Regions from separate parts of the Paenibacillus sp. JZ16 genome, predicted to be linked through region 1. Evidence: a T-box and tRNA genes for the amino acid it is inferred to sense, from the RefSeq annotation. Region 1 holds a T-box; the other holds one or more tRNA genes.
The links. A T-box is a leader RNA that pairs with one kind of tRNA and senses whether it is charged. The one in region 1 lies ahead of BJP58_RS02365 (alanine--tRNA ligase), so its partner is inferred to be a tRNA-Ala.

Region 1 (15,703 bases):
TACGGAATCCGTATCTAAAGCTTTTTATTCTGAAGAATTGTAGTAAGTGAAAACTGCATCCCGTATTTTACCTCGTCGGTCAGGTTCGATATAACTCGATTGCTGGCCATCACAGAAGATCCGGTAATATTATCTTCTATTGCTTTTCCGATGTTTAGAATTAGTAATGGCGATTAGTTCCTGCTCTCGCTTTTTCAAAACAGTTGGATATGATTTAATCATTTGCTGTATTGTCTATTATCAATAAATCTGTTTGCTATATGTTCCAGCAGATACAACCATTTTTTAAGAAGTTGGGCATAACAGTTAAGCCGAAAACTTGAGCTGTCGAGAAACAAGAACATGTAAAACTCCACGTTAACGAAACGTTAGGAGCAACCCTAGTTCCTAACTCAAGAAAAACTGAAGCCTTTTCAAACATGGTTGTAAAGCCACTCAACTAACGGGAAACGATAGTTAAATAAATATAGAAAAGCAGCTGGCCATGATCAGCTGCTTTTTGTTCAACTAACGGGCAGGTTAGTTTAATTTTAGTCACGGAGAAACGTAAGAAACTAAAAAGGAAAGTGGTGACCCAACGTTGGCACGCAAAATCTAGGCAGCCCGCAGCGAGGATGTTCGTGGGGCTGCCTAAATTTGTTGTGGTTACAGGTTGTAATTAATGCCTTCGCCAGCACCTGTGCGGGCGTTTACGTATACGTGAGAAACGCCTTCGATCCCAGTGACGGGAAATGCGTATACGAGCTGGCTGTTGTGGATTTCCAGCTTTGGCTTGCCCGAGGGGGTTACTTTTGGGCCAAGCTTCGCGGAGGCTTGCTCCGCTGTCAGCCTCGGGTGAACGGGGAAGGTTTTATTGTAATGGGAATAATAATTAGACGCATCAAAGCTCTTCAACGTACCGGTACGGCGATCAAATCGCCATACGACTTTCATTTGCGGAATGGAAACTTGCTCCCGGACCGGAATATACGTGAGATAAATGGAAGTATCGTTTATCTCTTTCGCTACTAATGTCAGACGTTCGTCAGACCAGCGAGCCATCCAGGTGTCCGTAACCGCGACAACCTGCTTTAAGTCGATAGTTTGCTCTACATCTCCTTTCTCAGAGATCGAGCTCTTGCGTCTCACTTGGAGCACGTGTCCGCTTTTACTTAGTGTTGCAATATAGGAGTTGGTTGATTTTCCATCGGTGTCCGATAACTTGAAATCCAAGACTTCTCCGAATTGGGGGCTGCTCCCGCCTGAGATGTGGACAATTTGCTTACCTGCTCCTTTATTCCAAGCCTCGCCCATGAAAATTTTCGCTTTGGCCGCAAGCTCCGTAGCCGTATAAGTGGTTTCACCGGCGAAAACGGTTCCTGGCTTCGGAGGTATGTATGGATTCTGGTTGTACAGGAACTCGTTAAAGGCTTTATTTCCATAGGTGGAGACCGAGTCGAGTTGAGACAAAGCCTCTTCCATTTCAGTTGATATCTGTTGTATATCTGATATAGAGGAATCAACAGCTTTCTTTCTCATCTGATCGAGATAAGGTAGGGCGGTCCTCGCGAACGTTCTCAAACGCTGAATTTGTTCTAATTGATCCGGGTTAAGCGAGATTTCCTTCTCGCTGGCAGGATAGGCCAAGTAGCGGCTGCCCTCTGTGATAAACGACTCATATGACCAAGATTGAAAGTTCATTGTAACGGATCCGATCCTTACAGATTGCAAGATAAAATTGGCATTTTCAATCGCAGATTGAAGTGCTGCTTGCCGATCTGAAATCGTAGATGCCGCAAGGGACTCCGCAAGCGCATAGTCGAAATCACGCAGGTAGATCAATTGCATATGTGACCAGTATTGCGTATTGTGCTGTTGTTGCTGCTCCCATTGCCGATTATTCTGATGCTCCGTATAACTGAAATAGGTGCCCGCTAATGTCGTCACGCAAAGCAGACCAATGATAGATTTGGTGAGAACGCTCATGTCTATTAAAACTCCCGTCTTTGTCTTCATAATGCTTATCCACTTTAACAAAGATGAGAACACAGTTTAATGAGTAAATATTGCCAATGCAAATCGCTAGCCCATTAGGCAATCCTGCACAGATGAGACTTATGAAAAGTACATTTGAGGTGGGAAATAGTACCATCAGGACAGATTATTCACGTTAATTTTTGTTTTAATCTTTTACGACTAAGCGATCAGCTGTCTTGTTAAGCTAACGGGCAGTATAGTTCAATTTCCAATGGGCATACTATCCCAAAAAGTATGGAGGGATATCATAAGGGTTATCACCTCCGCTCCGGAAGCGATACTTCCCCACCCAAGTTTGTTGTACCTCCTGATTATTTCACAGGGTAAACAGGAATGTGGAATTGAGGTTGGGGAGAATTATAATTTGGCTAAAGTCAGAGGATGCGAAGCAACCGAATTGCCAAAGCTGATGGTAGAATCGACAGACTTATACCTTATAAAAAATAGTGGAATTAATTGACAGAACAAGTTGAGTGTGATAGCATTGGTTCAACTTAAAACGAAAAGGCTATGATGAGAAATAGTAGCTATTAGGGATCTCACAGAGAGAAGATGGTTGGTGCGAATCTTCATTGATCTAATAGTGAAGCAGTCTCGGAGCTGTGAACCGAACAGAGGAATCTAAGTAGGCTTCAACGGAGTTCCACCGTTATTCAGGAAACAATATCGGAGATATCCCGTATTGATAGAGTGCAGAGAAATCTGAAATTAGGTGGTAACACGGACATCATAGTTCGCCCTAAGTTGACAAGAAATAGGTCAGCTTAGGGCTTTTTTGTTTTATTTCTTCTCGTTTGAATATCTGCAAAGTAATTTCCGAGAATAATTAATAATTGAAATGGAGGTATTGAGCATGGTGAAAATGACACCAGATGAGTTAAGAAAATCATATATTGATTTTATGAAAGGAATAGGGGCTAGCCAAGTGCCCTCTTCTAGCTTGTTGCCAGAAAATGATTCCTCAACGTTGTTTACAGGAAGTGGAATGCAACCTATGGTTCCATATTTATTGGGGGAAAAGCATCCGATAGGTAATGAGATTGCTAATATTCAGAAGTGTTTAAGGACAGTGGATATTGATGAAGTAGGAGATACGTCGCATCTGACATTTTTTGAAATGATAGGTCGATGGGAGTTTAAAGCAAATGAAAATAACTATAAGAAAAAGCAAATCGATGCCATTTGGAATTGGCATATTATCGAATTAGGAATTGATCCTGGCAGGCTGTATATCAGTGCTTTTATAGGAAGTGATGATTTGAATATACAGAAAGATACGGAAGCCATTCAAATCTGGTCAGAAAAATTTAAATCAGTTGGTATAGAACCTATCATTGAAGATGATCCCTATCAATATGGAGCATCTAGAGGTGGAAGAATATTCTTATACGATGAAAAAGAAAATTGGTGGAGTCGAGCCGGAAGTCCATTGGATATGCCTGTTGGTGAACCGGGTGGGCCTGATAGTGAAATGTTTTATGATCTTGAACCAGGCGGTGATTCACTGGATCATCCTGCTTCTGAAAGCGAGAGGTTTTTAGAGATTGGGAACAACGTATTTATGTGTTACAAAAAAGAAGGCACAGGATTTGTAAAAATGCAAAATCCCAATATGGATTATGGAGGCGGATTAGAAAGGGTTGCAACAGCCCTTAATGGTGACAAGGATATTTATAATACGGCTTTCTTCCTTAATCCCAAGAAAAAATTGATGGAGTTAAGTGGTAAACAATATACTGACGATTTAAAGTCGTTTAGAATCATACTTGATCATGTGAGAGCGGCTACTTTTCTAATTAATGATGGTGCGGAGCCAGCTAATAGTGATGCAGGGTATATAACAAGAAGGTTATTAAGAAGGGCGATTCGTGCAGGTAAAAAAATAGGTATACAAGGAAGTTTTGTGGGTGAGTTGTCTGAAGTTTATATAGATGAAGCAACAGCTTATGAAGATTTGATCGGTAATAAAAAGAAAGTTATCGAAACAGTAAATAAGGAAGAAAATCTTTTCTATAGAACTTTACAGCAAGGAGAATTTGAAATACAAAAACATCTTAAGAATAAGGGTAAAGTTACAGGTGCAGATGCCTTTTATTTTTACGAAACATATGGGTTTCCCTTGGAGTTGACGGAAGAGTTTCTAACTGAAAATGGATATAGCATGGAGGACAAGGCGTCTTATATAGAGGCGGCAAAGAAACATGCTGAAAAGAGCAGAACTGCTTCTGTGGGTAAATTTAAAGGTGGATTAGCTGAACATTCAACAGAAACAACAGCGCTGCACACGGTATCTCATTTATTACTTGCTGGTTTAAGGGAAGTTTTAGGTGATCATGTTCATCAACAAGGAAGTAATATTACCTCAGAGCGAATACGGTTTGACTTCAACCATGATGAAAAACTTACGCCAGAGCAAATAGCTGCGGTGGAGAAGTATGTGAATGATGCGATTTCGTCAAAAGCAATTACCTATATTTCAGAGATGCCTAAAACTGAAGCAAAAGAAAGTAATGTTGTAGGGAATTTTTGGGATAAATATCCGGATATCGTTAAGGTGTATACAATCAAAGATAATGAAGGGAAAGTTTGGAGTCGAGAAGTATGTGGAGGACCTCATGTAGAGGATACAACAAACATAGGAAAGTTCAGTATTAAAAAAGAACAATCTTCTGCTGCTGGAGTTAGAAGGATTAAAGGAGTAATTAATAAAAACGCTGAACAATAGCTGATGTTTTAGGATTGCCATTTGTAACAACGTTATGAGTTGCCGGGAATCCAGGATGAATGATAAATCCGGCAAATGAAGACGGTTTGACATCGCTTGGCCTTTCCGTTGGCGGTACCGGAGAACAGTTTTTAAAGAAAAAGCAATTCGGATTTAATCCGAATTGCTCAGATTGGGAGATCTTTTTATGCCACTTGTTAAATTAAAACTACTAGTTGGCCTAATAAGATTGTATTTCAGACAATACTGCTTTTAATCTGCCTAGATTATCAATTTTAAATAGTTTTTCTCTAAAAGAAATAAACTCATTAGCCGCCTTAAGAATTTCAGATAAAAATTCTTCTTCAACAACAATGTTTTTCGTCTCTTTGTAAGCTTCGTAAAGGTTTGTACCTTCAAAAATCAACGGATTTCTTTTTACTCTAAATAATATCTTGTTCTCTGGTTTTGTAATGATTCTTTTGACACTCCACTCATGGCTATTCATGGCCATAATGTGCTCTCCAAAACCTGTTTTTTTATATTCCAAAGTCATTTCTAAAACACCGATCCACATCAAGTCAATATCATCCCAATCCATAAAGTTGGTGATTGTAGTATCAGACGTTTTTATATTTACTACACCATCTAACTTATGGCCTTTATGCTTGTTTAATTGTCTGTTAGCCACCTGGATTGATAAACTATCTTTCAATGAAATAAAATAGTCTTCAATATTATCTTGACTAAAGTAAAAAGAATCTATAGTCTTCTTTTCAATGTATGTGGTTATATTTAGCATAAACTACTCCAATAACTAAAGGTATGTTGTAACTTAATCAATAAGGTAAAATGTATTTATTCTATAATTACTTACAACCAACCTGTACATTTGTCCATCTATACTAACATTTATTGTAGCATAACCGTTACCGCTAATAATTGTACTTCTATTCGCATTAACAATTGAAATAATTCTTGCTCGGACATCATTTATAGCAAGGTTATAGTAGAAGGTTGTTTTTCCAGTGGCTCCTGTCCAATATAATGGGTGGTGATTCGTAAGAACATGATTCATACTGCTATTTTGTAATGCTACGATGCTAATATAGCAGATAGGTTGATGGTGAATATTAATTTGGAGGATTAAATAATGAAACAAAAACTGAAAATCGTATCCGCATTTTTATGTGGCGCTATATTCAAATCGATAATTACTAAAAACTTCCAATTACTATTGCACGTAACGATGTAACAATCACTTTAAATTCCCTGAATTAAGTAAATGGGAAAGTCCTTTTAAATGTTACTGTAAAATTTTATAGTGATAAGCGTATTGATTTTGAACTTTCACGAATTAGAGCTGACGATAATGTTAAGGGTAGAAAGTCGTACACTACAAGTGCAACGTATTTCTATACACCAACTAAAGGCCCCTGGGTTATTACTACAGAAACATACTTAGATAAACCCATCCTAACAGTTTATTCTGGGCACTACCACGAAGGCAACCGCTAAGAGATCGGCTGCCTTTGTTCACAAACGGACAGGAGGCAAATCATATGTATACATGAGTGTTGCTCTACTGAAGGGCCTTACTACGCTACAAAGACATTCGAAGGCTAGCACAGAAGGATGTGACCTAAGAATGATGGGTATTAATCTCACTGGGAAATTTCGAGTGTTCCACTTATTTTGATAAATTAGGACCCCGACGGAAATCTGCATTGTCAGCGCCTTCCGGAAAATGAACGGCCAGCGTCAGGAAGAGGATTCCGAATTGAATAAAACCGTCGACCTGCACAACTAAGCAAGGTGGTTGTAATGGGTTACCATGGGAAAAACACGGAATAAGCGGATTCCGTGTTTTTCGCTGTTCATTTAGTTGACTATGTCAAATTAATATTTGACTTAGTCAAATATTAATGTTAATTTTTTGCTATCCGAATAAAAAGAAAGGGGCTCACTCATCATGTCAGATGCAACCATCATTCAGACGATCCGGCGCTTTAACCGTTTTTATACGAATGTGCTCGGACTCCTCGATCAACATCTGTTGCACAGCGATTTTTCTCTCTCCGAGGCTAGGGTGCTTTACGAAATTCAGAATACGGAGCATTGCACAGCCAAAATGCTGATCGACAAGCTGAGCATCGATGCCGGATATTTAAGCCGCATCTTAAAGCGATTCGATAAGCTTGGGCTGACCTACCGCGTTCAATCCGATAAAGACGGCAGATCCTACTATCATTACCTGTCCGATCAGGGCCGTGAAATGCTGCACAAGCTCGATGCGCTATCCGACGAGCAAATCCGCCGGTTAATCGAGGGACTACCGGAGCACAGAAAGGGGCTGATTGCGAAGAGCATGACGGCCATTGAAAGCTCCCTCTCCACCGAAGAGGATCGCGGTCTGGGCGTGGTCATCCGCACCGAGCTGCGGTCGGGGGACGTTGGCGTCCTGATCCATCTGCACGGCTGGGTGTACGCGGAGGAGTGCGGTTATAATCATGGATTTGAGGGCTATGTTTGCAAGACCTTTCATGAGTTCTTCCAACATTATGACCGGGAGAAGGATCGGTTCTGGCTGGCGGAGGCGGACGGCCACATCGTCGGCGCTATCGCCATTGTCGGGCATACGCCGGACAAAGCACAGCTCAGATGGTTCATCCTGCACCCCGATTTCAGGGGAAGGGGACTTGGCAAGACGTTATTGAACGAGGCCGTCAAGTATTGCCGGGAAAAGGGCTACCGGAACGTGTTCCTGGAAACGACCGAGGATCAGGAAAATGCGATTCGGATGTACGAGAACGTCGGTTTCCGCAAGACCGGCGAGCGTCCGAACGAAGCGTGGGGCGTAAGCCACGTCGAGCAGGTTTTCGAGCTTCACTTGCCATAACGTCCCTTCATCGAGACCCCAAATCCGGATTGCTAACAATTTCTATATTACTACCAAAATACACGGTATTGAAAAGTAGGGGGCGAGCTTGAACCGATCTTATGTCGCAGATCCATTCATACGAAATGAACACGAGGTGAACATTGCGGAGAGGGCAGACCGGCTGGCCGCCATATTCGCGGAGAGAGCTCCCAAGCATGATTCGGAAGGATCGTTTCCGTACGAGAACTTTGAAGATCTCAAGGCGTCAGGCTATTTAAAACTAACCGTTCCCAAGCGATTTGGCGGAGAGGAAGCCTCCGTCTATGAAATGGTGCTGGCCCAGGAACGGCTGGCGCGCGGAGACAGCTCCACCGCACTAGCTGTCGGCTGGAGTATCAGCCTCTTGCTTAAGCAGCGTCTGACCCGGGCTTGACCCGAGGCTTTGTTTGAAAACCTGTGCGAGTCGATAGAGTTGATGGCCTTGTTGGGCGGAACCGAAGATGCAAGACCGGCAAGATTACCGTTACTTATCAAAAGAAATCCTACACCTTGAACCCCAAAAATCAAATCATTTAGAATAAGCGCACATACTACCCTACGAGAGAGCTCGTGACTGGTATCTGTCTAAAGCTATTGATCAAAAGCAAAGCGCAGGCTGCAGATGATTGTTTACGGAGTTTCAAATCATCGAATAGCGATCGAACGTATTCAAGTTACTATAAAACAATAGAGAATCGCCAGGTAAACGGAGAAGACTAACGAAAAGCAAATGACCATATAAAGAAAATATCATTTGTAGGACTTTCAACTATTAGCAAGTGGAGGTTGAAGAAGAGATTAAATAGACTAAATCTGAGTCGCGGCAGTTTTGTGTACAATCGACATGACACATTTAATCCCCGGTGTGTAAAATGTGTCATGTAGACAGTACACATTAGGAGGAGTTACGATGGACCTTCGAGCAGCCGCTCATCTCATTAACACTTCACAGCGTAGAGAGTCTGACCCACCGATCGTACATATATTGGATTGTACCGCCTGCAAGAAATCTTACGCGAGACTTCCCCAAGATATTGCGCTTGCTGAACGGAATGGCTCGTTGCAGCTTTGCAACCTGTGTCAAGATATACAAAGAAAGAGTCAGAAGAGTAGTCGTCTTTATGCCAGAAGAAACGGTAATCTGAAGTGGTCAGATTCGCTTGGCATTGCATATCCTACAAAAGGAAGCATCAAGAATGGAGAAGGTCCTTATACCGAGATCATGCACCGATTTGAGATTTGGCTTCGAGACGTGCACAATTACTTACCTGGGCAAGAAATTGAATGGGAGACCCGGAAGCAGTTACAAAAACAATTCTTCCTAGAGTTTATTGATGAGCCCAACCTCTTCTCTACCCAGCCAATTCGGAAGCTTACACATAACGGTGAAACAGTCTATGTATGTACCGGCTGCCAGGCTCAGATGAGCCCGACCTATTTTATTAAATGTTGCCCATCGAAAAAGCCCAAGAGCAATTAGCATCTAGAGTAAGGTACTGAACATACCAGTGGCTTATGCGCTATCCTACCTGTATCCTTAGTGAGGCAGCGTCAGTCTAATACTTAATTTTACTAGGTTATCAAGACCTAAATTTAAGAAAGATAGATATATTAAAGGGTTTCACATATTAGTCATGACTAATATGTGAAACCCTTTATGTTCAACTATCATTTCCCGTTAGATCAACAAGTAATAGGGTTATCATGTATTATAATAATGGAAATTTAATGAAGGGTAGTGTTTTTTAAATTGAAAACTTTTTATTGTGATCTGGAAATCACTTTAAATGTCATTGGCGGGAAGTGGAAGCCTCTTATTCTGTATTATTTAATAAAAGGTCCTAAACGGACCGGTGAATTGAGAAGGCTCATACCCACAATATCTCAGAAAATGTTAGTCCAGTCGTTGCGGGAGTTGGAGAGTGCTAATTTGATTATAAGAAAAATGTACAATCAGGTACCACCAAAAGTGGAATATTCAATATCAGAAATGGGTATGTCACTTGAACCCACTTTGCGAGCTCTTTGTGATTGGGGCCAAAATTATGCAGAGAAGAACTTGAGTAAGGATGAATATCGGAGATTAAATGTAGAATAGAGTAATTTCATTGATCCATTTATTCTGCACTTCATCACAATTATCACTTTTTAGTTACTATATAACATAAAAGTACGTACTATTTTAAAAGTTATGGATGGATCATAATAAGACTTATGGCCATGAAGAAAATCAAAGAATTAATAAAAGGAGTCGTATGTAGATCGATAAGTTTTTGGAGGTGCGTTATGAAATTTGGCTTTATTGGTGCTGGAACAGTTGCTCAAACGCTGGCGAAACATCTATTGCTTCACGGTCATGAAGTTATTCTCAGTAATAGTCGTGGTCCCGAAACGCTCTCAGATCTGGTAAGCTCGCTTGGTGCTGGCGCAAAATCCGGAACACCGTCAGAAGCAGCTGAGCAGGACTTTGTAATATTATGCGTGACGTGGGCGCAAATGCCTGCTGCTTTGTCAATGGTTCCTGACTGGACAGGCCGTGTTCTTATTGATGCTACCAACCGTTTTGAAAATACGGAACCTCTACTTGGCGAATGGTCAGGAAAGAATTCAAGTGAAATCGTAGCCCAATATGCTCCGGGTGCTCATGTAATTAAAGCTTTTAACAGTGTTCCGATGGAATGGATTAAGGATTACACGGAAGAGAAGCCGAAGACTGTCCTGTTCATGTCCGGTGACGACATCCAGGTAAAACAAGTCTTGAAAGAAATTTGGGAGAAGATTGGCTTTGCCTGTATTGATCTTGGATCCTTGAGCCAGGGCGGTCTGCTGCAGCAAATAGGAGGACCTCTCGCCGGATTGAATTTAAATCTGCTGGATCAATACACTGTACGATAACGTTATCCTATACTGCAACTGGTTTATCAATAAAAGTTCAAAGGGGTTACTAATATGGGTAAAATACTTATTACTGGAGCAACGGGTAATCTTGGCAGCAGGACGCTAAACCTTCTTCTTAAAAAGGTTCCGGCAAATCAGGCCGCTGTATTGGTACGTGATCCGCAATCTGAAAAAATCGAAAGGTTTGTTAAAGAAGGTGTGGAGGCCCATCAGGGCGACTATTTCGATTATAACTCCCTTCTGCGAGCTTTTAATGGTGTTGACAAAGTCATGCTTATCTCCGCGCAAGCATTTACCGACCGTAATACGCAACATTTCAATGTCATCGCAGCTGCAAAGGAGGCTGGTGTTAAACAAGTGATCTACACGTCGATCATTCGAAAAGAAAATTCAAATCTTATTTTGCCCGAAGTAACGATGTCAGACTTATTTGCTGAACAAACGCTTAGAGCATCCGGATTAGACTATACCATTCTGCGGAATCCACCGTACCTTGAAACCTTGCATATGTATTTCGGAGATGCGCTTAAAGCCGGCGTGCGAGTACCAGAGGGTTCCGGCAAAGTTGCCGCTGCATCTCTGGATGACTTGGCGGCAGCTAACGTAGCCGTTCTCACTCAACACGGGTACGAAAATAAGACATACACTCTAAGTGGCAGCGAGGGGAGCTCTTTTGCAGACATCGCTGAAGCCCTCTCGGAGATTAGTGAGATGAATATCCCTTATGAGTCAGTTAGCGAAAAAGAATATATAGACTCTATGGTAGCAAATGGCTTGCCTGTTTTCATGACTGATTTTTTATTAGGCTGGGTGCGAGGAGTCAACACTGGAGAATTTTCGGAGACATCCGGGGATCTTGAAAGTCTAATTGGCCGAAAACCAATGACATATAAGGAATTCTTTAAACATCAGTTTTCTAAAGTTGAAGATTGAAAGCAGGGTATGTTTTAGACTAAATTTGAAAAAGAAACAGCGACAGCCAAGGACGAGAAAATTGACTGTCGCTATTTTATTGAGCTAACGTTTCCCGCAATAAACGTCCGGATTGACCGGCCGTTTATGTGACACAACCCATAAAGAAGTGTCGGAGGACAGAAACATTGTCCCATGGAAAGTCGCTATTTTAGCGGCTTTTTTGTTATATCGGTACAAGTTCTTGTCCCGAGCCAAGGACAAGAACTTGTACCGATTGCCGTAAAGGACAAGAACATGAGCCGATTACCGATTAGACAAGTATCTAACTATGTTTCCATGCAATTTCACTAAGCTAACGGGCAGTTTAGCTTAATAATGTTGAAGTTCCAGGATTGTTTTAACAGGGATATAAAGTTCATTAAAGAATAAATACTTAGTGACATTTCGAGCAGATGAGAAGATAAAGAATTGAGTATATATCGAAGGAAGTCATACAAAATAGATTCAAAAAGAATAGATGAATTTAATCATTTATTTAATGAATTTCTTTTACCTACACAACTCAAATATGGGGCAAGTTTAGTTGGTCGGTGGATGACGGAAGAAATCGAAGGTGCTATTGAAGTCTTTGCGATTTGGGAATATAAGAGCCTTGAGGAATATCAAAATATAGAAAACCAGGTTAAAGGTGATGAAGAGCATGTTAAACGCGTACGGAATCAACACGAGGAACTAAGAATACGTGGAGAAAATCTCTTAAAAGAAGCACCTAAAGAAGACTTTTTATTGAGTACAGTACCTAGGAATAAAACGATACTATCCAATTTTTCATAAAAAACAATTCAACTAACGGGATACAGATAGCTCAATAAAAACAAGAATGCAGCCAATCAACGTAATCGGCTGCTTTTGTTCAACTAACAGGCAGGGTAGTGCAAGAAGGTTGTGGAATACATAAAAATGTTATTATTATACTACTGCATCAATAAATTGGTATTGGATATCTAATTAAAATTATTAACCTAGGGGTAGGTAAACAATGAGCAAAGATTATGAAACTCCTGAAAGAACAAGAGAAAGACTAAGACAAGAAGAATTGGAAAATAATCCATTTGGTCATATGAATCCCGGAAATAGTAGGGCTCGGTATAGTATAGTCGATTTAGGTTGGAAAGGCACTTTAGTATTAACTATTGTTATTATTGTCGGTCTTATAGTTGTTCAATATTTTTATTAATGGTTTTAATATTTGAGAAAGCCAAAATTGTCGAGATACAAGATATCGGTACAAGTTCTTGTCCTGAGTCGAGGACAAGAACTTGTACCGATTGCCGTAATGGACAAGAACATGAGCCGATTACCGATTAGATAATATCTAACTAGGTTTCCATGCAATTCATTAAGCTAACGGGCAGGTTAGTGCAGTCATAGTGGCTAGAATAAGATGACCATTAAAATTAAAAGTAAACATTCCGAAATAAATGGATTTTCTTTGTGATAAAGTTCCACTACCTTTAATGCTGTATGCACAATGAGAGCTTATTTCTGTAAGCTTATCAAAGATAGCAAGTGAGCATTTTAGCTATCTCAAAATACAGAATAAAGGAGCATTATTTGTGATTTCGAACGAAATGTATTCTGCCACAAATGACACCGATGTCAAAAAAGAAAGTCTTCCATGGGCAGGTCTACTGGCGTTAGCTATGGCAGGATTTATCTGCATACTTACGGAAAGTCTGCCTGCTGGGCTACTACCCCAGATTGCGAGTGATCTTGGCGTAACGCAGGCGCTGGCCGGACAACTGGTTACGTTATATGCAGTGGGCTCCCTGCTGGCTGCCATTCCGCTGACCACGGCGACACGAGAGTGGAGACGCAAACCGCTTTTGCTGCTATGTATCATAGGTTTTCTGGTATTTAACACGGTGACTGCCTTATCTTCGGTGTATGCTATAACGCTAATCGCACGTTTCTGTGCAGGAGTAGCAGCGGGGGTGTTGTGGGGAATGACTGCAGGTTATGCACGCCGCATGGTGCCTGAGTCGTTAAAAGGAAAAGCCATGGCCGTCGCTATGGTAGGCACACCTTTGGCATTGGCGCTCGGGGTTCCGATAGGAACATTTTTCGGAACGTATGCAGGCTGGCGCCTGATCTTTGGAACAGTATCCATATTGACGCTAGCCCTCATTGCATGGGTGCTCTGGAATATGCCGGATTATGAAGGAGAGCCCGCTCAGCATCAACTCCCATTGCATAAAATCTTTTTCATACCTGGAATTCGGCCCATTTTGTTTGTGGTTCTCGCCTGGGTGCTAGCTCACAATATTTTGTATACCTACATTTCCCCTTTTCTGGCCGACACGGCACTGGCCCATAGAGTCGATCTGATTCTGCTATTATTCGGTGTGACTTCAGTAATCGGCACTTGGATCATTGGGTTGCTGATTGATCGTTATATGAGAATACTGGTTTTATCAAGCATTGCGATATTTGCCCTTGCCTCAGCGGCAATGGAAATCTGGATAAATCAGCCGGTCGTCATCATCTTCGGTGTCATCGCATGGGGAATGACCTTTGGCGGAGCAGCCACATTACTACAGACAGCCATTGCACATGCAGGTGGCCAAAGTGCGGATATCGCTCAATCCATGCTAGTAACGGCGTGGAATCTCGGAATCGGTGCAGGAGGAATTGTTGGGGCTATCCTGCTTGATTGGATCGGGGCCAGATTCCTACCAGGTTCATTGGTTCTCTTGTTGCTAATTACCCTTATTATAGCTTGGACCGCCCAAAATCACGGATTTCCTAGATCTCGCTAAAAGCGGATTTTTATATCGGAAAAGATCAGTTGTTAGGAATCCCTTCTAAAACGGCTTCATTCTTTATACGAAAGACCGCCCATCCATGTAACCGATAGATGGGCGGTCTTTAAATAAATGCGTAATACTCAGATGAGGAGGTTGGTTCCTTCAATCAGGTTTTTATGCGCAATAGGCGAAGACATCGCGATAAGTGTAGTGTAGGTTCCGAATTTGTCACACTGATCTCCAAACGCTTCTAGGTCCGCGATGGAGTCTGTCATGACTTTTAATAAATAGTTATGTTCCCCGCTTACGCGATAACATTCCACAACTTCGGGGGAAGAACGGCAGAAATCAAGGAAAGCATTGCATTCTCTGGTCCGAAAAAGTAGATAGGATGTACTTTGTTTTCCTATTTTTTTGGGATTTATAACGGTACGATACTCTTCAATCACCCCGCTTTCTTCCAGTCGCTTCACTCGTTCCGTGACGGCTGGCTGTGATAGTCCCACCAACTTTCCCAATTCGGTCATGGACAATCTGGCTTGGTTTTCCATATGAAACAGGATGTTTTTATCGATCTGATCCACATTATCGCTTCCTTTTAATGTATAGGTTATTTGAATAAAGTTCCTTCAGATTAACGGTGATTGAAGATCGATTTTTTGAAAATCTTATGTAATGTAGAAGAAATTATTTATATAATAAACGCACTTACTTTAAATAATCAAGTGGGACCTTTAAGAGAGGGGATGGGGAGTCCACATATTGAAGCTGCAAATATTAGCTGAGCACACCGCAGTCATTGATTCTATTTGTAGTTTGGAAAGCACCGCGGAAAGATTAAATCTGGAATAATTTGAAATAAACGAACAACAGTATCGTTAAGCTAACGGGAAACGATAAGTCAATAAAAACAAGAAGGCAGCAGATCAATGTGATCGGCAGCTTTTGTTCAACTAACGGGCAGGATAGTCGAACAAAGTGTCTAAAACTCTTTTTCACACTAAAGCTTAGAACTGCGGTATAATTCGGTAAAGTATTACATGAGTGGGTGAGTAACTTGACGTTAATAAATAATAATGTCCAAAAATTGGTACAAGAGACTGTGAAGAAATTTATAGATCCTAAAGCAGAAGTTTTAAGCATTGAAAGCAAGGCGATTAATATGGGATTACAAGCAGTTGAGTTAATGCGACATAGTGTACTAATAAAAATACTTAACGAAACCTCAAAGTTGTCTCTTGTTTCAAAACATGCTACCAGGATAGAACGGCTGGTACTAACAAGGCTTTACTCACAAAAAGCAAGTGTGCCTTTTTCTCTGTCATATGGCTCTGAAGTAGATGAAAGGTCTCTTATTTGTTTACAGGATGTTGATTATCAAACGGATTATAAAACTATAAATATTAGGTTGCTTCAGAAAAGTGAACCGAGTGTACTATCACA
Region 2 (15,703 bases), 2.2 Mb from region 1:
CACATAATCGAAACGATCACTGGACTTGCCGTCACTTTCCAGCGTATCCGTCTTCGTGCTCACATTCGTAAATTGATAGCTTTGTCCTTGATTCATTATGATCCTCGTATACGCCGGTTCCGCACTGTACTCCCCGTTAAACATATCGTATGGAAACCCCACGGTAACCGGGTTGATCGTAGCCCCGGTAATAATGATTTCATTCCCTTCGCCTACCGCCGGCTTTGAGACACTGTTAAAATCAGAGCTGTCTAGTGTGCCGTCCGGAGTATATTCAGCATAATCGTAACGCTTCTCCTGGCTGCTGGAAGCATCGCTTTGCAGATTAAGGGACTGATTCCCCTCATTCGTAAAAATATAGCTTTCTCCCTGATGAAGTGTAATACGATGGAGTGCTGGTGTCGAGGATAAGGAATACGTCACTTCAGGAAAAATGGAGAACGTAACTGGGAACATCCCCGAGACCGTAATGATGGTGGTAGCTCCCTTTGTCTGAGAAACATTCCCGCCGTGATTCATATCCTCACCCGTAATTCTGCCATCTGCATTAAAAGTTACATAGTCAAACACAATTCCCTTTGAAGTTGACCCATTATTTGTAATGGACTTGGTTAAGGTGGACGTATTATAAAATCTGTAAGATTCGCCTGGGTATAAAGTTACCTCTCTTTTTTCTGCAAGCAATTCTACATTTGAATTATGATATACAGCATCCGTAACACTGGGCGGCGCCACTACTTCCGGTACCATCTCTTCTTCGTTAGGTTGCTGAACTCCCTCAGCTATTGATATGGACGGATTCCATCCGTTAAGACATAATGCAAATACCAACAGCCATGGAATCATTCGGTTTCTCTTAGACTTCACGTTCTCTGCCTCCTCTAGCAATATCATGAATCAGCCGCAGGAATTTTCCGTACCCCCTTCCACTACCTGGGACATCTTATAAATATCGGTATACTATATAGGCAGCTGAATAGGAATAATGGCTCTATCGCTCGACAAATTACGAGGTGGATCATGTCGATATTTGTAAAAAAAGCGCCCCCGGATCTGTTTCCAGACGCCGGGGGCGCTTATCGTTCATCCATTTATTCCATGTGTTCAAATACTTTGAATCTTCGGACATCCTGCAACGCCAACAACGTATGTTCATCGACTACATAGATTTCCGTGTCTTCCAACAGCTCGTTCAACTGATTTTCCACCCCTGTACCTTCTCGAGCTTTAATGTATATTCAGGCACTTTACCTTAGCTGTATTGTTTTACCGACAGGCTGCTCCAGACGGTTCCATTTGCCACTACAAAACCATCTCATCCAGCTCTCCACTTGTGTCTTATTACGTATGTTCAGTTGGTTCATGACTTTTTTTCACTGGAATGCCATCCAACTTCATTTCAATGGCTTTCTTCTTCATTTCTACCGGACAGCTGACTCTTGCTGCCAACGAAAAACACCTCCAAGGTTGTCTCCATATCTTACGACATGGTTGCATTCTCTTGAAGGTGTTTTTAATTTGTCTCACGCTATGGGGGCAGACTCAAAAGACTTGTGGGACGCTTTTTCTTTTTTTTCCAGGCAAATTCTCCCCGGATAAAGTTTCTGATACTTTAGACCTCAAGAACAGGCTTCTCGCCTGTAACCGGGGAAATCGCTACTGACCGTTGAAACTGCTGTTAAATCATAAGTAAAACGAACTGGCATGAAAACACATTAGAAATCGGAATAACAATTTAATTTTTCTGTTACGATACAACTTTCGAACGGTGCAGCCTTACTGAACCCCAGATCAGTCCGTTTGAACGAGTCAAAAAAACAGCGCCTCGAACCCCGACGCTGTAGGTGCTCATGACATAAAATGATTGCCCATTTTCATTATGTTCAATATTCGTCCCCAATTCGTCCCCAAGACCATTTATGGACAGTACTAAATACGTATTAAAAAAGCAAAAAACCCTTGAATATCAAGGGTTTTCTTATTATGGAGCCTAGGGGGATCGAACCCCTGACCTCATCGCTGCCAGCGATGCGCTCTCCCAGCTGAGCTAAGGCCCCGTAAGCGACTTCTATATCATATAAAAAATCAGCAGGCATGTCAACAGGTTTTTCACATTTTTTGATGACGTGCTGTATCCCTTTTACTTCTCTATATAATGTCACTTATCGATGATGAGGATGGGCTCCTTGAGAGCACCGGAAGAGCACCTGGATCACGCAGAACCCTGGTGCTCTTACAGCTCCTGACCGTCCGTATCCTTGGACAGTAGGCTTTTCAGTTCCTTCATAAACATATTGATATCCTTGAACTGCCGATACACGGACGCAAACCGGACGTACGCTACCTCATCGACCGGATACAGCCGTTCCATCAGAAGCTCCCCGATCTGGCGGCTCTCCACCTCTGCTGCTGCGGTATTGCGCAGTGCCTTCTCGACATCCGATACGATCATATCCAGCTGATCCACGGATACCGGACGCTTCTCGCATGCCCGGATCAAACCGCGGAGTACCTTCTCCCGGCTGAATTCTTCTCGGCTTCCATCCTTCTTCACAACAATCAGCGGCGTTTCCTCCACCATCTCAAAGGTTGTGAATCTCTTGCTGCACTGCTCGCATTCCCTGCGGCGGCGGATGGATTTATTCTCGTTGGCAGGCCTGGAATCCAGCACTTTCGTTCCGGCATAACTGCAATATGGACACTTCATAAAGTTATCTTCACTTCCTTTGTTTTCAGCGTATTTTAGCCTTAATGGCCCTAATGAAAAATTTACCAGCAAAACTTTTTTCTTTTATGTTATGAAAATGCGAAACCCGAGACATAATACTTTTACCAACCCAAGGAGGTGAACTTAACATGGCACAAAGCAACAACAACTCCAACAACCTGGTTGTTCCTCGCGCAAACGCTGCTCTTGAGCAATTGAAGTACGAGGTAGCTCAAGAACTTGGTATCTCCATTCCACAAGACGGATACCAAGGTAACATGACTTCCTACGAGAACGGTTCGATCGGGGGATACATCACAAAGCGTCTTGTAACCCTGGCCGAGCAACAATTGGCTGGTCAATTCTCCGGTCAATAATTGATTCTTCCTTAAAAAAGGAGTGTTGGACGGCTCGATGTAAGAGCCTGTCCAGCGCTCTTTTTTCGTTAAAAGCCGTCCTTATACACATCCGTATATTGATTATAATAATAAATCACGCGCTGTACATAGTGGCGGGTTTCCCCGATGGGAATACTCTTCACATTCTCGTAGGTTCCATCCCACATGCCCTTGTTGATCCAATTCTTGACGTTCCCGGGGCCTGCATTATAGGCGGCGATGGCGGCAATCGGGTTGCCGTCCATTTCCTTGTGCAGGTTCTGAATATACCAGGTGCCCAGCTGGATATTCGCATCCACTTCATTCTTTACGTTCAGCAGGTTTACCGATGGCAGCTTGGCCATTTCCATCGCCCAATTCGCCGTATCCGGCATCAGCTGCATAATGCCCAGGGCGCCTTTCTTGGACTCCTTACCCGGCTTGAAGTTCGTTTCCACACGAATGATGGATGCCACCAGGAACGGATCGACCTCATAGTATGCGGCATGCTTCCGTATTTCATCTTTATAATGAATCGGATACAGCAAGGTCATCCAGTTCGAGCTCAGATACAGAAGCGCTACAAAAGAGACAAACAGCAGAAGCAGCACTCTTTTTTTACGGAGCCACTTCATAGACTAACCAACCTGCCCCACAGGTTGTCCACCTGCTGCTGTGTTTCGGCCAATGTTCCGCTGTTATCGATGAGGATATCCGCCAGACGCTTCTTCTCCTCGATATCCATCTGACTGTTTAAACGCGCTTCTGCCGCTTCCCTGTTAAGATCATCGCGTACCATCAGACGCTCAAGCTGCAGCTCTCGCGGTACATAAACAACAGCGATCTGGTCAAGATAAGAATAATGCTCCTTGGCCTCAAGCAGCAGCGGAATATCCGCTACCACCAGCCGGTCGGGATACTGCCGCTCATACGCTTCCGTCCGTTCCCGGATTTCCTGCCGGATCGCCGGATGCGTGATCTCATTCAATACCGTTCTCTGCTCGGGATGATGGAAGATCACTTCCCCGAGTTTTTTTCGATTCAGCGTACCGTCCTCAAACAGGATCGCTTGTCCAAAATGTTCGGTCACTTTACCCAGCACCGGATGACCCGGGAGCATGACTTCCCGGGCGATGAGATCCGCATCGACGAGAAGTGCTCCCTTCATGGCCAACATGGAGGACACGGTGCTCTTGCCAGTTGCAATTCCTCCGGTTAAACCGATATTCATGACTTCACCTCATAACAGCTTCATTATACCCATGACGATTAACAAAAAAGCAGGCAAATAAGAGATAAAACGCATGCCGCCCTTGGATGCAAAACGTAAACCAACCCTCATGCCCAGCACCAGGAATATCCCGCTAAACAAGGAAACAACAGCCGCGGTACCTAACGGTGAGAAGCCCAGCATGGCGGCGCCAAGCCCTGCGCCGAACGCATCGAGCGATAACGCGATCCCGAGCCACATCGCCTCCCACGGGGAGATGCTGCCGGAGTCGTCCAGATCCGCCTTCGAGGGACTGCGGAGAATTTGAATGACAACCCCGGCCTTCGGAATCTCAAGAGAGAATACCGCCCGCTGAAGATGCACTTGACCTGCCGTGTTAACCTCACGTCTTGATTTCACTTGATGGTCAGATGCCTTCGTTTCCATAAGAGACTTCGAAATATCCTTACTGGAAACCGGCTGCACATCTGACTCGTTTTTTCTGCGAACTTGCTGATATAGAGACCATAAGCCCAGCAGAATCAAAATGGCGGCTCCGATCACAGACGCCACGGATGGGGATAAGAACCGCTGTAACAGCGCGCCCGCCTGCATGGAGGCGCCAAGCACCAAGCCGGAACATAGCGAGATGATCAATACAGACAGCAGCGGTATCCTTGTTTTGCGCAGACCGTATGTAACCCCCGCACCGAATCCGTCCAGGCTTAATGCCATGGCCAGCAGCGCAGACGAGAAAATATGACTGAGCACCCTTTTCCCTCCTCGTAAGCTCCACATCAAGCGGCTCATTCATGAAGAAGAGCAGCTCCATGCGCTCCACATATGTTCCACATTATATGTGTAGGGATAGGAATGGGTGCACGCCTATTGGATTACTTCTTAACCGGCTGACACTTCGGGCAGAAGTGGGTCCCCCGTCCGCCAACCACGATCTTATGAATCGGTCCACCGCATGTATGACACGGCTTGTCCTTCCGTCCGTAAATCTGATGACTATGCTGGAACATCCCCATTTCACCCTGTCCATTGACATAGGATTTAATGGAGGAACCACCCGCTTCTACGGCTTCGGACAGTGTATCCACAATGGCATGATACAATCGCTTGAGCTCAGCATCCTTCAGGCTGTTGGCGTTACGCTCCGGATGAATCTTGGCTCGAAACAATGCCTCATCGACATATATATTGCCGATGCCGACCACATATGCCTGATTCAGCAGCACCGCTTTAATCTTCGTTTTTTTGCTGCCGATGACTTCCTTGAAAGTTCCGAACGTAAACGTATCATCCAGCGGCTCATACCCCAGCTTGGCAAGAGGAGCATGCTGAAACTCTTCCCCCGTTGCAAAGAGATGCATCGTTCCGAATTGGCGTACGTCCTTATAACGCAGCTCCGTCCCGTCCGAGAAATGGAATATAACATGAGTGTGCTTCTCCACCGGCTCCTCGGCAGAGTACAACCCGTAACGCCCTTCCATCCGCAGATGCGAGACGAGCACCAGTCCGTCCAGCAATATCCTTAAAAATTTCCCGCGGCGCTCTACACCTTCCACGGTATGATCCTTCAACATAAACGCAAATGCCTCAATATCATCAGGACGCTGAATAATCCGCGGCAGATGTACGGATACATGATCTATATGCTTACCTTTAATCAATTGGTTAAGTGTTCGTTTCACCGTTTCTACTTCCGGCAATTCCGGCATAATGACTTCACCTCATCTCCCATTATACCGGAAGTTAGGACAGAGCGGGACCATGGTTTTGTGGAAAGGTATGGTGCATAATGCGCCCCTCTTCACGCCATGATCCCTATAAACGATTCTCTATCGGCTAACCATATTGTATAACTTTACTTCGCTTCGTACCAGTTCTCGCCATAGCTGACTTCCGATTTCAGCGGTACCGACAGCTTCAGCGCTTGACTCATCACTTCCGGCACCAATTCCTTCATGATCTCCAGCTCATCCTCCGGCACCTCGAACACCAATTCATCGTGCACCTGAAGCAGCATGCGGCTCTTCAATTGACGATCATGCAGCGCCTTGTCCATATGGACCATGGCCAGCTTGATAATGTCCGCCGCGGTTCCCTGAATCGGCGTATTCATTGCTGTCCGCTCGGCAAAAGACCGCAGGTTGAAGTTGCTGGCGTTAATCTCCGGCAGGTAGCGTCTGCGTTCAAGCAATGTCTTCACATAGCCGTCTTGTTTCGCCTGCTTGACGATCACGTCCATATAACGCCGGACGCCCTGGAACACCTCGAAATACTGGTCAATGAAGGCCGCGGCTTCCTTCCGGGTAATATTCAGGTTCTGGGACAAGCCATAGTCGCTGATTCCATACACGATGCCGAAGTTAACCGCCTTGGCGGATCGGCGCATATTGGAGTCCACCTCATCCACGCCGACTCCGAACACGTCCATTGCGGTCTTCGTGTGGATATCCATATCGTGGACGAAGGCTTCCTTCAGCCGTTCATCATCCGAGATATGCGCAAGCACGCGCAGCTCGATCTGGGAGTAGTCCGCCGCCAAAATGCTCCAGCCCGGCTCGGACGGAACGAAGACCTTGCGCAGCTTGCGGCCCTCCTCCAGACGGATCGGAATGTTCTGCAAATTCGGATATTGGCTGCTCAGACGGCCCGTCGCGGCAATCGTCTGACGATAGTACGTGTGCACTTTGCCCGTTTGTGACGAAATCTCCTTCAGAAGACCTTCCACATAAGTGGATTGCAGCTTGGCCAAGGTACGATACTTCAGAATCAAGCGGACAATATCGTGATAAGGCGCCAGCTTCTCGAGCACCTCGGCATCGGTGGAATAACCGGTTTTGGTCTTCTTGATGACCGGAAGCTCCAGCTTCACAAACAGAATCTCGCCCAGCTGTTTAGGCGAATTAAGATTGAATTCCGTTCCGGCGATCTCATATATCTCATGAACTAGCTTCTCGATCTGTCCTTCAAACTCGCGACCCAGCTCCTTCAAATCCTCCGCATTCACGGCAATTCCCTGCTTCTCCATATCGGCCAGTATGCGGGACAGCGGCATCTCCAGCTCATGGAACAGCGGCAGCATTTCATTGGCAGCCAGCTCCTTCTCCTGAACGGGAACCAGTTCGGATACAGCCAGGCATTTTCTGGCCATGTGCTCGCTGAGCTTCTCCATATCGGGAACCTTGTACTTTGCCCCTTTACCGAAAACATCCTCATCGGCTTGAAGATACGCAAGCCCGTATTTGGAGGCCAGACCGCTAAGACTTTGATTCGATTCGGTTGGGTCCAGCAGGTAGGCAGCCAGATGAACGTCAAATGCCGCGCCGGCAAAAGCAATGCCCTGCCAGTGGAGGGCCAGATCAATGCGGTGCAGATCATATCCGCGTTTAGGGATCCCGCTATCGGCAAGCCAAGCTCGAACAGGCTCGGCCTCTTCCGACTTCAGAACCTCAAACGGAATGAAGTACTGCCGTTCCTCCGTAGCGAGTGCGAGCCCGATCACCTCGGCATGATGGGGATTGTCCCCATGCGTCTCTACATGGAGTATGGTGACGTGGGCCAGGTTATCCGCAACCTCCTTAAGCCCCTTCGTGTCTACAAGGGTCACTTCAATCTTCGCTTCGGGCTTCGACTCAGCCGCATCCCCGCCCACTCCGCTTGTGCTCAGGTTTAACCGTTCAATGAGCGATTTAAACTCCAGCTTCGCCAGTGCGGGCCCTGCCGTCTCTTCATTCAAGCCTGTAAACGCCATGTCATCCAGCGACTGCTCCAGCGGAACTTCGCGAAAGATCGTAGCCAGCTTCTTGCTGAGTATGGCGGAATCCGCATGCTCTTCAATTTTCTCTTTCATCTTGCCTTTCAGCTCGTCGGTGCGTGACACCACGGCTTCAACGGATCCAAATTCATGAAGCAGCTTCAGAGCCGTCTTCTCACCCACTCCTGGAACGCCGGGGATGTTATCGGAAGCATCGCCCATCAGTCCCTTAAGGTCGATAATCTGATCAGGCGTCAGGTCATATCGCTCCTTAATTTGTTCCGGTCCGTAATACTCGATGTCGGTAACGCCCTTGCGGACCATGGCGATCGTGGTATGCTCCGAAGCCAGCTGCAGCATATCCTTATCCCCGGATACAACCATCACCTTCCGGCCAGCTTCATCAGCCTGACGGGTAATGGTCCCGATAATGTCATCGGCCTCATAACCGCCGATTTCAAATTGGGAGACGCCAAGGCCTTTCAACAGCTCTTTCAGCAGCGGGAATTGTCCGGAGAGCTCGGGAGGCGTTTTCTGGCGGCCACCCTTGTAATCCTGAAAATCCGCATGCCGAAATGTTTCCTTGCCTGCATCGAATGCGACCATCATATGGGTCGGTTTGTGTTCCTCAATCAAGCGAAGCAGCATCGTCGTAAAGCCGTAAACCGCATTCGTCTGCTGTCCGCTGGCATTGGTCAGCGGCGGCATCGCGAAGAATGCCCGGTAAATGATATTATTTCCATCAATTAAAATCAGCTTGTCCATAGAACACCTCGCACCAATATTACTTCCTTTCCACATGATAACATAGGTTACCGCCAATTCCGAACAATCCGTTCGATTAACGGTGAATTCCTAAGAATACGCAAAATATCCCCACAAAGTGGGGCCTGCGCTTCGATGCTTATTCCAAATACTTTGCGGGGGCCCCCAATATATAAATGCGATTAAAGAATTGCTTCCGCTTCGCTGGAGCTTTCTAAATTCTCGCAAAAAAACGCCAGCTTTCGCCAGCGTTTGACTTATCATTATGCTATTGATTGAGGTCGGGACGATGACCCGTTACGAGGTACACCGTGCTCTCGCCAATGTTGGTTGCATGGTCGGCGATCCGTTCGATGTAACGTCCCACCATGATCAGCAGCATCGCCTGATTGGCCGAATCCGGATCGGAGGTCAGATGCGCATACAGGTCCTGCAAAATCACGCTGTACAAATGATCGATCTGATCATCGTCCTGGGCCATTTTATAGGCAAGATCCGTATTTTCCGTCAGATAGGATTCGATCGATTCCGAAACCATCGCGCGCACCAAATCCGACATCCGCGGAAGATCCACCAGTGGCTTGATCAGCTTCTGGCCTTGCAGACGGATCGTCACTTTAGCGACATCCCGCGCCAAGTCACCCATACGCTCCAAATCGCTTGCAATCCGGAAAGCCACTAAAATCCGGCGCAAATCCTTTGCCACAGGCTGCTGGGTCACGATCAGACGGGAGCCGATGTCCATGATTTGCTCTTCCATGTTGTTTAACTGCACATCGTTCTTGATAACCGCCTGCGCTTTCTCCGCATCCAAGGTCTGAAGGGACTCCACGCTGTTTGCCAGTGCCTCCTCCATATGCTTGCCCATATCCTGCAGCAAACTTCTCAGCTCATCAAGCTGCTGATCAAACTCAATTCTCCGGATCATGTGTGATGCTCCTCCTATCTACTTTTAAGAAAGATCATAGTCGTGATAATGGCTTAACCAAACCGGCCCGAGATATAATCCTCGGTACGTGCATCCGACGGCGTCGAGAACAGCGTATCGGTGTTTGCAGATTCAACCACTTCGCCATTCAGGAAAAATACGGTCTGCCCGGATACGCGTGCTGCCTGATGCATGTTATGCGTAACCATGACGATGGTGTATTTGCTCTTCAGCTCCTGCACCAGCTCTTCGATTTTCAAAGTCGAGATCGGGTCCAGCGCGGAAGTTGCTTCGTCCATCAGCAGGATATCCGGCTGTACGGCAAGTGCCCGGGCAATGCATAGGCGCTGCTGTTGGCCGCCGGACAAGCTCAGCGCGGACCGCTTGAGATAATCCTTGACTTCATCCCACAGCACGGCTTGTTTCAAGCTCTGTTCCACGATTTGGTCCAGCTCCGCTTTATTGCGGATACCGTGAAGTCGCGGCCCGTAGGCGATGTTGTCATAAATCGATTTAGGAAACGGATTCGGCTGCTGGAATACCATCCCTACCTGCTTGCGCAAGGCTTCAACGTGGACTTCCTCGCTGTAGATTTCGGTTCCTCCGATTTGCACGCTGCCTTCAATCCGAGTGGAAGGAATCATGTCATTCATGCGATTCAGCGTGCGCAGCAGCGTAGACTTACCGCAGCCCGACGGTCCGATGAACGCCGTCACCGTTTTCTCCGGAATGTCCAGATCCACGTTTTTAAGCGCATGGTACGTGTCGTAGTAAAGATTTAATTTCTTAATCTGTATGATGGATTCCATATCTTATTCATGTCTCCTTTTTCACGATTAGATCTGCTTTATGCGTCTCTTAGATGTTCTTCGAATACTTGTTCCGGATCCACACGGCTGCAATATTCATGATGAACAGCATGATGAGCAACAGAATAATACCCGAAGCCGCCAGCTCGTGGAAAGCCTCACTTGGTCTTGATACCCAGTTAAAGATCTGGATCGGCATGACAGTAAACGAATCAAGCAGATTTTCCGGCAAGAAGGCCACGTACGTTAAAGCACCGATCATGATCAGCGGTGCGGTTTCGCCGATCGCACGAGACAAGGCCAGGATAACCCCGGTCATAATTCCAGGAATCGCTGATGGCAGCACGGCGCTGGACACCGTTTGCCATTTCGTTGCGCCCAGCGCATAAGAAGCATCGCGCCGGTTCTTAGGCACGGCGCGAAGCGCCTCCTGAGCGGCAACGATAATAATTGGCAGCACCAGCAGCGTCATCGTTAATACCCCGGACAACAGGCTGCGGCCAAGATTCATGCTGCGCACGAAAATCGCCAGTCCCAGGATACCATATATAATAGAAGGAACCCCTGCAAGCGTACTGATATTCAGCTGGATCAGCCGAACCCAGCGGCTGCGGCCCGCATACTCTTCAAGAAAGATTGCCGCGCCCACGCCTAATACAAAAGACAGCGGGGCCATGAGCAGGAGCAGATAAATCGTGCCGACAATCGGCGATTTCAGGCCTGCTTTATCCGCGATACGTGACGGAAAGTTCGTGAACAGATCGGGTGAGAGTCTGTGAACGCCATCCATCACGATCGTAACAATCAAAGCCATCAAGGCTAGAATACCGATACTGGTACAAGCCAGGAATATCATATGCAGCGTTTGGTCACCCAGACGTCTCCGGTTGATTCCTTTGCTATCCCCCAGATTCAATTGTTTCATCTAGTATTCCTCCCTGAAGCGGCGAGCGACCCACTGCGCCAATATATTAAGCAAGAAGGTGATGACAAACAAGGTCAGACCTACCGCAAAAATCGTGCCGTATTCAATCGTTCCTCGCGGAACGTCTCCCATGCTTACCTGAACAATATAAGAAGTCATGGTCTGAATGCTTTCCAGCGGATTCAGTGTCAGCTGCGGCGTAGCACCTGCAGCCACCGTAACGATCATCGTCTCGCCAATCGCGCGCGAGAATGCCAATACGAAGGACGATACAACCCCCGATAAAGCGGCAGGCAGTACAATTTTCAGGGCAACCTCAAATCGGGTAGCACCCAGCGCGTATGCTCCGTGACGAAGGCTCTTAGGCACCGCACGCATCGCGTCTTCACTTAAAGACGAGATCATCGGCAGGACCATGATGCCGACCACGAGACCCGCACTAAGCGCATTGAATATCCCCATGTCGGGAAAAATCTTTTGAAGGAATGGCGTTACCGTTTCAAGCGCAAAATATCCGTAAACAATCGTTGGTACACCAGCCAACACTTCAAGCACTGGCTTTACAACCCCCCGAACCCGGGCAGGAGCGTATTCATTGAGATAAATAGCGCATGCCAAGCCGATAGGCACTGCGAAAATGATCGCAATGCCTGTAATCAGCAATGTGCCGCCCAGCAGGGGCAGCACGCCGAATTCTTTTGGAGGGAGAATTGGACTCCATGTCGTTCCAGTCAAGAAGGACCATACCGGCACTTCTTTGAAGAAGATCACGGATTCCTGTAGAAGTGTATATACAATACCGATGGTGGTAAACACCGAAAGCATGGCACACAAGCCGAGCAGGATTGGAACGATTTTGTCTGAGAGGCGTGTTTTGCTTCGACGGAATGTCATGCTTTTAGTGTTTGCCGCCACGGGTGAAGTTTTGTTCATTCTCCTCTTCCCTTTCTATGGGTTGCCCGAAGGATCCCCTTCGGGCATGAAGTCTTTAATTATTTTGCCAACTTGTCTTTTTCTTCTTGATATTGTTCATCTTGAAGCGGTACGAAACCAACTTCGCCAGCAAGACTAGCGGCATTATCAAGGTAGAAGTTCATGAATGCATTCACTTCCGGACGCTCAAGCTCCTTATCGTTTACATAGAGCAGCAGCGGACGGGACAATGGAGCATAACTGTTATCCTTGATCGTTTCCATGCTTGGAGCTACTGTAGCCGTACCGTTATCGATCGGAACCAGCTTCAATTTGTCTTGGTTCTCTTCATAGAAGGAGAATCCGAAGTATCCGATGGAGTTCTTGTCGCCAGCAACCCCTTGTACGACTGCATTTGTATCGGCACTGAACGTGATTTGGCTATCGTTTCTGCTTGCTTGAGCTTCACCGTTAATCGCTTCTGTGAAGTAGTCGAATGTTCCGTGGTCTGTACCAGGAGAGTAAATTTTGATTTCCTCTGCCGGCCATCCTTCGCGAACGTCAGCCCATGTTTTTACAGTGCTGTTCGGCTCGTAAATTTTCTTCAGCTCATCTACCGTTAATTTATCTACGAATTCATTGCTCGGGTTAACAACAACGGATAGTCCGTCATAAGCTACCAGAACCTCATGATAGGTAATGCCCTTGGATTTTGCTTCTTCAGCTTCACTGTCTTTAATTGGACGGGATGCATTGGAAATTGGAATCTCTCCATTATTGAAGCGTTTGAAACCGCCACCTGTTCCGCCTGTTCCAATCGGAATGCGGACATCCGGGTTCGCTGCGCCGAACTCTTCAGCGATGGCTTCAGTTAATGGATGCAATGTACTGGAACCGTCAATTTCAATCGTTCCCGACAAAGCTGTTGTTGTGCTTCCTTCATTTTGCTGTGCTGAACCGTTGTCTGTATTTTCTCCTGAAGCACCGCCGGAAGTTGTTCCTCCGCCGCATGCCGCCAAAAGCGTGCTCAGCATTAACACCAGTACGAGAATACCTGCTGGTTTACGACCCCTTCTTTTAAACAAACGAATCCACTCCTTCAAAATGGTTGTTGTCTCTACTTCCTACTTACAATATTGATATTAATCCCGGAATGTAATAGCAGTTTCTGAGAAATGTAAACGCAGTGTAAAATATTTTAATCATAGTAGAGTTATAGATTCGACCTATCTTCCATGATCGAAGCTTCACCGGTGTTCATTCCGGCAAGCTCATCCTTCACCCGCTTCACACGCTTCACGGTTTCCTCGGCCAGTTGATAAACCTGATTACCGGACTTCTGAACCTCTTGAACGGCATTGTCCATTTCATTAAACATTTGGGCACCTTCCGTTACATACCCCTCGCAGGATTGGATTTCCTTCAGCGACGATACAGCCCCCTTGGCTGTATCTGCTGCCAGCCCCTGGATTTGCTCGAGCAGCTGCGATATATCCCCTGACAGCTTACGCGTTTGTTTTGCTAGCGATTGTACCTCTGCCGCAACCACTTGAAATCCACGCCCATGCTCTCCGGCATGCGCTGCTTCAATCGAGGCATTCATGGCCAGCAGACTGCTTTGGTTCGCAAGCTCGGTAATCATGCCGGTGATGGAAAATATGCGGCTGGCATCGGCTGCGAGCTCGGAGGCCTGGCCTTCACGCTTCGTCATATCCTCTACAAGACCAAGGTACGAGGTTCGGACAAGATCCAGTTTCTCCTTCCCGGTTTGTGACCACTCCCTCATCCGTATACATTCCGAGTTTGTTCTCGCTGCTGCCGTTCGGACCTCGGTTAAAGAGGATTGAATGTTCCGGGTATGCCGGTAGCTTTCCTGCAGGATCAGTTCCCGCTTCTCTTCCGCTTCCGCTTGGAGCATACTGGACAGACTCATTAGATCCCTGACGGTAAGCACGCCTAGCAGTCGTCCTTCATCCGTGATCAGGACACAATCATAAAATTTGGAATCCGGGCGCTGCAGGGACAATTCCAGCAACGTTCCGACCTTCTCGAATATATCGACACGCGTCGGTTGATGGTCCGCAAACTGGTAGGCGGGCTTGGAATAATACAGGTCCACGGCAAACCTGCCCATCATTCGCTGGTAAAACACATCCCGCATAATCAGTCCTGCTGGTGTATCTGCCTCATCGCAATAAATAACACACGGGATACGCTGATCCTTCGCAAACACATTCAGCACATCGAGGCAGGATTCAGATTTCGTTATAACAGGGACCCTTCTTATGTATTGCCGATATAATGCGCCTGCTTCAGGCTCGTTTGCTGCATGTCCATCAAGTACCGGCTCTACCTCCACCTTCATTCTCTCTGTCTGATTCGGTATGGTTTGAAGCAGTGTCATGCGCCTTCACCCCTTCTTCATCTGGTCCTTTAGACGCATCTTACCGGACAAGTATTATGGGAATATACTCGAATGATTAAGGGAGTGTAAACTGCGGAAGGATAATGGCGCGGAAATGAGACATTAGACATGTCAGGATCTGACCAAAGGCCCAAAAAAAGACTCCTCATCATTTCAAACGGAATGATGGGAGCCTTTTTTCGGATTCACTACAAGTTTATAACCAACCCCGCGAATGGAGTCAATGTGTACAGATTCAGGATCGAGCTCAAGCTTCTTGCGCAGGGAACTCACATGAACGTCCACGGTTCGCTGACCGCCGATATAATCGAAGCCCCAGACCACGTTCATCAGATCATCCCTCGTTAACACAACGCCCGGTTTTTTGGCCAGGTAGAGCAGCACCTCAAATTCTTTCGGCCGGAGATTAATGCTCTGACCGCCAAGCCGGACCTCGTATTTCTCAGGATAGATTTCCAATTCTCCAAGCGAAATGACGTTTCCCTGGTGGTCTGTCGTCTTTGCTTCATCGGCGTGACCGGAAACCCGGCGCATGACGGCTGATACACGGGCCAGCAGCTCAGATACGCCAAATGGCTTGGTAATATAGTCATCCGCCCCCATCTTCAGACCTTGAACAACTTCCTCTTCGGCGTTCTTCGCGGTCAGAATAATGATCGGCGTGGTAATTCCGTTACTTCGGAGCTTCTCTAAAATCTGAAAGCCGTTCATGCCAGGCAGCATGACATCCAGCAGAATCAGATCATATTCATGATTCGACGCTTTCTCGTAACCTGCGGTACCGTGTTCCTCTACCTCGACTTGAAAACCTTCCTGCGTCAGATTGTAGGACAACAGCCGCGATAGTGTCGGCTCATCTTCAATAACAAGCATGCG

Region 2: it encodes a tRNA-Ala, which carries the amino acid that the T-box ahead of BJP58_RS02365 (alanine--tRNA ligase) is inferred to sense. The anticodon was not compared.

Annotation. Positions count from the first base shown of each region.
Region 1 is NZ_CP017659.1:530,163-545,865, reverse strand. Features, by position in the region: gene BJP58_RS02375 (TetR/AcrR family transcriptional regulator) at 1-43, shown strand, start outside; gene BJP58_RS02370 (hypothetical protein) at 646-1,965, opposite strand; T-box leader at 2,518-2,761, shown strand; gene BJP58_RS02365 (alanine--tRNA ligase) at 2,870-4,741, shown strand; gene BJP58_RS02360 (hypothetical protein) at 4,962-5,522, opposite strand; gene BJP58_RS02355 (bifunctional helix-turn-helix transcriptional regulator/GNAT family N-acetyltransferase) at 6,693-7,619, shown strand; partial or broken gene BJP58_RS02350 (acyl-CoA dehydrogenase family protein) at 7,708-8,031, shown strand; gene BJP58_RS02345 (hypothetical protein) at 8,551-9,120, shown strand; gene BJP58_RS02340 (winged helix-turn-helix transcriptional regulator) at 9,391-9,738, shown strand; gene BJP58_RS02335 (NADPH-dependent F420 reductase) at 9,927-10,535, shown strand; gene BJP58_RS02330 (SDR family oxidoreductase) at 10,590-11,471, shown strand; gene BJP58_RS02325 (NIPSNAP family protein) at 11,922-12,287, shown strand; gene BJP58_RS02320 (DUF6366 family protein) at 12,493-12,690, shown strand; gene BJP58_RS02315 (MFS transporter) at 13,085-14,272, shown strand; gene BJP58_RS02310 (Lrp/AsnC family transcriptional regulator) at 14,401-14,844, opposite strand; gene BJP58_RS02305 (phosphotransferase) at 15,309-15,703, shown strand, end outside.
Region 2 is NZ_CP017659.1:2,761,886-2,777,588, forward strand. Features, by position in the region: gene BJP58_RS12410 (hypothetical protein) at 1-867, opposite strand, end outside; tRNA gene BJP58_RS12415 (tRNA-Ala) at 1,985-2,057, opposite strand; gene nrdR (transcriptional regulator NrdR) at 2,234-2,707, opposite strand; gene BJP58_RS12425 (alpha/beta-type small acid-soluble spore protein) at 2,857-3,084, shown strand; gene BJP58_RS12430 (lytic transglycosylase domain-containing protein) at 3,153-3,719, opposite strand; gene coaE (dephospho-CoA kinase) at 3,716-4,315, opposite strand; gene BJP58_RS12440 (MntP/YtaF family protein) at 4,325-5,065, opposite strand; gene mutM (DNA-formamidopyrimidine glycosylase) at 5,188-6,021, opposite strand; gene polA (DNA polymerase I) at 6,168-8,828, opposite strand; gene phoU (phosphate signaling complex protein PhoU) at 9,097-9,756, opposite strand; gene pstB (phosphate ABC transporter ATP-binding protein PstB) at 9,810-10,565, opposite strand; gene pstA (phosphate ABC transporter permease PstA) at 10,615-11,490, opposite strand; gene pstC (phosphate ABC transporter permease subunit PstC) at 11,491-12,423, opposite strand; gene BJP58_RS12475 (PstS family phosphate ABC transporter substrate-binding protein) at 12,483-13,487, opposite strand; gene BJP58_RS12480 (methyl-accepting chemotaxis protein) at 13,616-14,806, opposite strand; gene BJP58_RS12485 (response regulator transcription factor) at 14,981-15,703, opposite strand, start outside.